DNA from 2 places in the Halobacillus sp. A1-3 genome. Region 2 is predicted to be linked to the other one. Evidence: riboswitches for the same ligand, from Rfam matches in the RefSeq annotation. Region 2 holds a riboswitch; the other holds the start of a gene.
What was found. Region 2 has a riboswitch for S-adenosylmethionine ahead of ACRYKC_RS11120 (methionine ABC transporter ATP-binding protein). Riboswitches for the same ligand answer to the same signal wherever they lie in the genome.
Positions count from the first base shown of each region.

Region 1: linked by a shared signal. The riboswitch ahead of ACRYKC_RS01620 (5-methyltetrahydropteroyltriglutamate--homocysteine S-methyltransferase) and the one ahead of ACRYKC_RS11120 (methionine ABC transporter ATP-binding protein) in region 2 are both predicted to bind S-adenosylmethionine.

Region 1 covers NZ_JBPCEO010000001.1:345,866-349,075, forward strand. The annotation lists gene ACRYKC_RS01620 (5-methyltetrahydropteroyltriglutamate--homocysteine S-methyltransferase) at 53-1,168, opposite strand; SAM riboswitch class I at 1,264-1,362, opposite strand; gene ACRYKC_RS01625 (sugar O-acetyltransferase) at 1,428-1,988, opposite strand; gene ACRYKC_RS01630 (malate:quinone oxidoreductase) at 2,145-3,210, opposite strand, start outside.
Region 2 covers NZ_JBPCEO010000005.1:223,313-226,522, forward strand. The annotation lists gene ACRYKC_RS11110 (hypothetical protein) at 1-195, shown strand, start outside; gene ACRYKC_RS11115 (TlpA family protein disulfide reductase) at 188-604, opposite strand; SAM riboswitch class I at 683-790, shown strand; SAM riboswitch class I at 965-1,074, shown strand; gene ACRYKC_RS11120 (methionine ABC transporter ATP-binding protein) at 1,149-2,174, shown strand; gene ACRYKC_RS11125 (methionine ABC transporter permease) at 2,167-2,835, shown strand; gene ACRYKC_RS11130 (MetQ/NlpA family ABC transporter substrate-binding protein) at 2,863-3,210, shown strand, end outside.

The DNA of each region.
Region 1 (3,210 bases), on a different contig from region 2:
TCCTTAGTCAATCCTATAGATTTATATCCATTCATAGGAAAAATCAAACATCTCAAGCCTCCTGCCATACCTCATCGGCAATCCTCACGACATGGCGGATTTTCTCCCACTGCTCATCTTCTGTAATCTTGTTTCCTTCTTCGGTCGAGGCAAATCCGCACTGCGGACTTAAGCAAAGCTGACTGACCGGTACAAAATCGGACGCTTCCAAAATCCGGTTCTTCACGTGATCCGGATCCTCAAGCTCACCGAATTTCGATGTGATTAATCCGAGCACAATGGAAAGGTCAGGGCGATTCACATGACGAAGCGGTTCAAAACCGCCAGAACGCTCATCATCGAACTCTAAGAAAAGTCCATCAACATCAAGACCGCCGAAAATAGTTTGGGAGACCGCTTCATAGCTGCCGCTCGTCATGAAGGTCGACTGAAAGTTCCCGCGGCAAATGTGCATCGTTACTGTCATATCCTCCGGTCGTTTCGCAATCGACTCATTCACTACGCGTGCGCATAGTTCAGCGACTTCATCCGGGTTTTGCCCCTTCTCTTCAATGGATGCTCGTCCCTCCTCAGAAAAGAACGTCGCCCATGATGTATCATCGAGCTGCAGATAGCGGCAGCCTTCCTGATAGATTCTCTCAATGAAGCCTTGATAGGCAGTAATCAAGTCTCGAACGAGGTCTTGTTGATTTTCATAGACGTCTTCATCAATCTTCGCGCGGAATAAAAGCATATTTGGACTTGGAATTGTGAGCTTCGCCACCGCATCTCCTGCGATTTGGTTTAGAAAACGGAAATGCTCAATCATATAATGATCCGTGAACCCCACTTTTCCTGTCACTATAATGCCGCGTGCTTTTGTTTCTACTCCATCAAACTGCAAGCCTTGCTCCGTATCATAGCCTTCTACGCCATCTAGACCTTCAAGAAAATCAAAATGCCACCAGCTCCTGCGGAAATCGCCGTCGGTCACGGCTTTCAACCCAGCATTCTTCTGCTTTTCTACTAACTTAAAAATCTCTTCATCTTCTATTTTCTTTAATTCCTGCGCAGTAATTTCTCCCTTTGCCCATTGAGCGCGTGCTTCTTTCAAACGCTCTGGTCGCAGGAAGCTCCCCACATGATCTCCTTTGAATGGTGCGCGCTTCACTTCTGTAGAACTAGACATTTGAACATTCCCTCTTTCTTTTTATGTATTTAGATAATAAAAAGCCCCGCTTCTCAATAAGAAGAGGGGCTGAATATCGTAACGAACCATTTCTCTTCTTATCTTTAAGCTTCACGCTTCTGGAATTAGCACAGTACTTCACGCCTGCTGCTAAGGTTTCGTCGGGCCAGTCCCTCCACCTTTCTCGATAAGAAATAATCTATTTAACTGTTATGAATTACTATACAGGAAGAACCCAAAAAGTGGCAAGAGGAATGATTTAATCCACCTGTTTTATAACCTTCGCTGGTTTCCCTCCGACCACCACATTATCTGGAACATCCTTAACCACAACGGCTCCGGATGCGATGACCGCATTGTCTCCAATCGTCACCCCTGGGTTAATCACTGCTCTTCCCCCGATCCAAACGTTATCACCAATCGTAACCGGTTTTGTATATTCAATTTCTGAGATTCTTTCTTCTGCCTTGATAGGGTGAGTATTCGTATAGATATGTACACCGGGAGCGATCATGCAGTTCTTCCCGATCGTCACTTTCCCTCCATCTAGGATGGTACAGTCGAAGTTCGCATAAAAGTTCTCCCCAACATGAATGTTATAGCCATAGTCACACCGAAACGTTGATTCTGCATAGATTTGTTCTCCAGTCGAACCTAGTAATTCCTTTAATAGAGACGCCCGTTTCTCTTCTTCTAATTCGCTCGTATCATTAAAAGAACGGACTAAAGCTCTTGCTCTCGCTAGGTCTTTTACTAATTCCTTATCTCCTGGATAATACAGTTCTCCGTCTATCATTTTTTCTTTTTCTGTTTTCACCATGGTTCCTGCCTTTCTTTTAACGTTTCTTAGACTTATTCATAAAAAATAACCTTCAATCTAAGGATAGATTAAAGGTTTTATTGATGCTATGCTAGCGATTTATGATCTTTGATGACTTTCTACGCTCTTAAATATAGCGAGAATTAAGGTTTTGGCTTAACTATAGACTGTATCTCTTTCTTCTTTTTCATTCAGCCCAAGCGTCTCCGCCGTTGACGATTTAATCTCATCAATCATCTGCGGATTTTGCATCAGCGACAACCCATAAGAAGGAATCATATCGATTAGCTTAGACTCCCACTCTTTGATATGCTGAGGGAAACAATTTTCCAAGACTTCAAGCATAACGTTAACAGCTGTAGAGGCTCCGGGTGAAGCCCCAAGCAAGGCAGCGATTGATCCATCCTCTGCACTTACCACTTCTGTACCAAACTGAAGCGTTCCTTTTCCGCCTTCTTCGGTATCTTTAATTACTTGCACGCGCTGACCTGCAACGACTAAATCCCAATCTTCACTTTTCGCTTCAGGGATAAATTCACGGATTGCTTCCATGCGCTGTTCCTTCGATTGGAGCACTTGCTGGATCAAATATTTCGTCAGTGGCATTTGCTTTGCTCCTGCACCTACCATTGTCAGAAGGTTATCCGGTTTGACGGAGTTCACCAAATCCATCAACGAACCTTCTTTTAAGAACTTAGGTGAGAAGCCGGCAAACGGCCCGAATAGCAATGACTTTCTACCGTCAATATATCTGGTATCCAAGTGCGGCACCGACATTGGCGGAGCGCCGACTGGAGCTTTTCCGTATACCTTAGCCTCATGCTGCTCGATGACTTCCGGGTTATTACAAACCATAAACTGTCCGCTTACAGGGAAGCCGCCAATTCCTTTTCCTTCTGGAATTCCGGATTTTTGCAGTAAATGTAAAGCTCCGCCGCCATTGCCGATAAACACAAAATCTGCCGTTTGGCATGCGAGTTTTTCGCCAACGGTGTCGCGAACGGTCACTTCCCATTTTCCGTCTTCGGTGCGCTTAATATCCTCAACACTATGATTATAGTTCACTTCAACACTACTATTTTCCAGGTTATCAAACAGCTTACGGGTTAACGCTCCAAAATTCACATCTGTTCCCGTATCCATTTTAGTTGCCGCAATCGGATCCTTCGTTTTGCGGTCTTTCATAATCAACGGAAGCCATTTTGCTAGTTTTTCAGGGTCA
Region 2 (3,210 bases):
GATCATTCAGGGGTTCAGTTAAAAGCAACACAAGAAGGTCAAGGAAGTCTGGTTCTGCAATCGTCTACCAGTGTTATGGAAGAATTGTTTACAGGAAGCAAAAAACTGACCTCCCTACCTGAAACGATGATTAGTGTAAAGGGAGCTTATCGAAACATCTTATTTATGGAGTCTTTACTTTTACTTTCTAGATGAGTTTACCAATGGATTCTACAATCTCTAAAAAGGAAGCTTTGTCCCCGAATTGTTCATACACGTTTCCATGCTGATCAATAATCGTCGTAGTGGGTACACCTTCACACTCGTATAGGTCGTAAATCTCCCTCCCTCTGTCTTTTAAAGTAGGCTGCGTTAAAAATTCATCAGCATACTGAACGCCTTTTTCTTCTGCTCTTTCTCTACCTGCTACATTGATGGTCAGCATTTTTACCTTCTCATGATCCATCGTTTTATAAAGCTGCTCTTTTTTTGGAAGGTCTGAACCGCAATCGGGACACCAGGAGACCCAAAACGTGAGAACAATTACTTTTCCAATATCTTCATCTAGCTGGTAAGTTTCTTCATTATGAATGTATGGTAGCTCAAATAGTGGTGCTTTTTTCAACTTTATACTCTCCTCTTTTTTTGTTGACGTGTAGGTAGTACAATGCTAACATATTTAATAATTTCATATCGACATCTTCACTTATCCAGAGTGGCGGAGGGACTGGCCCTGTGATGCCCAGCAACCGGCTCCATATGAGCACGGTGCTAATTCCTGCAAAGCGATTATCGCTTTGATAGATGAGAAGAGGTAGTAACGTAAATCTCTTCTTAATGGAAGGGATTTTTTTATTGCCTGTTTCTTTTTTATGAAAGTAGTTAATTTTCTGCTTTTTTTGTTGACACAAAATTTTGGCGGTGATACAATTCCTCTTGTGCTACTTAAGCGAGTTAAAGTGATAATCATTTAATATACCAAAATCTCTTATCCAGAGTGGCGGAGGGACTGGCCCGATGATGCCCGGCAACCCACGAACATCTTGTTCGAGAAGGTGCCAATTCCTACAGAGCGTAAGCCCTGATAGATGAGAGAACAGATTTGACTTAGGATACATACGCCTTTCTGTTCTCTGAATCAGAAAGGCGTTTTTTTATGGAGGGACAACATGATTACAATCAAAGGCTTATCCAAAGTATTTCAAACAAAAGACAAACAGGTAACTGCTGTAGATAACCTTGATCTTTCAATAAAGAAAGGCGAAATCTACGGTGTGATCGGATACAGCGGTGCCGGAAAAAGTACGTTTATAAGGCTATTGAATCGTCTGGAAGACCCTACGGGCGGTAAGGTAACCATCAACGAACAGGAATTGACCTCCCTAAGTAAAGGGAAGTTGAGAGTAGCCCGTCAGGAGATAGGGATGATTTTTCAGCACTTCAACTTACTTTGGTCTAGAACCGTTCATGACAATATCGCTTTTCCTCTGGAAATTGCCGGTACACCAAAAGCAGAAAGGCAAAAAAGAGTCAATGAATTAATAGACTTGGTCGGATTGAGTGGTCGTGGAAATTCATATCCTTCTCAGCTTAGTGGAGGACAAAAACAGAGGGTAGGTATTGCTCGGGCTTTAGCAAACAATCCTAAAGTGCTACTTTGCGACGAAGCAACATCAGCCCTTGACCCTGAGACGACAGATTCAATTTTAGACCTGCTTGTAGATATCAACGAAAAATTGGGGCTGACAATTGTTCTAATCACTCATGAAATGCACGTTATTCGCAAAATTTGTCACCAGGTGGCGGTTATGGAAGAAGGAAAAATCGTCGAACAGGGAGATGTTCTGGATGTATTCCTTCATCCTAAACAGCAAGTGACGAAGAAATTCGTCGATCAGGTCATGGGAGATCCAGAAAAAGAACACTCACTAGGGCTTATAAAAGACAATTACAAGAGTGGGGAAATCGTAAGACTCCACTTCGTTGGAGACAGTGCGAACCAAGCACTGATTAGTGATCTATCTAGAAAGTTCGTACTAGATGTGAACATTTTGCATGGTAAGATCACTCAAACGCAAAAAGGTGCTTATGGAACGATGTTTGTTCAATTTGAAGGTGCTAAAGAAGAAATTAACCGGGCGATCCATTACATCGAAGAAACGTCAGTAGAAGTGGAGGTGAACCCGAATGTTTAATCAGTGGTTTCCAAATGTAAGTATGGAAGACATGATTACGGCTACAAACGAAACATTATATATGACTTTAGTTTCCGTAGCAGGAACGTTCATTATCGGGTTGTTCCTTGGATTGCTGCTCTTTTTGTCTGGGCCGGGAGGGCTTTGGCAGAACAAGGTATTAAATATGATTACAGCATCGGTTGTTAACGTGTTCCGTGCGATTCCTTTCATTATATTAATTTTACTATTATTCCCGTTTACTGACTTTTTAATGGGAACCATCCGTGGTCCAAAAGCTGCATTACCTGCCCTTATAATCGGAGGAGCTCCATTCTATGCACGTCTAGTGGAGATCGCCCTGAAAGAAGTAAACAAAGGGGTAGTGGAAGCGGCAAAAGCAATGGGGGCAAAATATTCGACGATTATCTTTAAAGTTCTGCTTCCAGAATCGATGCCAGCCTTAATATCTGGGATCACAGTGACAGCGATCGCTCTGATCGGCTACACAGCTGTTGCAGGAGCAATCGGGGCTGGTGGTTTAGGTGACTTTGCCTATTTCTACGGATTTCAGCGTAGTAACTGGGATGTTGTATTTATTTGTACCATTCTAATCATTATTATTGTGTTCATTTTCCAATTCATCGGGGATCTTATTACCCGTAAATTGGATAAAAGATAAAAATAAAAAAAAGGGAGAGTTATTGAAATGAAAAAATTATGGACAGCCGGTCTGGCCTTATTATTTGTACTTGTACTTGCTGCATGTGGATCTTCTGAAGAAAATGCATCAGGGTCTGAAGGAGGCAGCGGAGAGGAAAGCTCTGAGATTAAAGTAGGGGCAACGAGTGTTCCTCATGCTGAAGTATTGGAACAAGCAAAACCTATTCTTGAAGAAGAGGGAATTACTTTGAAGATTGAAGAATATCAGGACTACATTCTGCCGAATAAAGATTTGGCTGAAGGACGTATAGATGCCAATTACTTTCAAACCATTCCTTATTTAGAGCTTCAAGAAGAAGAAAATGATTATGATTTTGCAAACCTTGGCGGTATT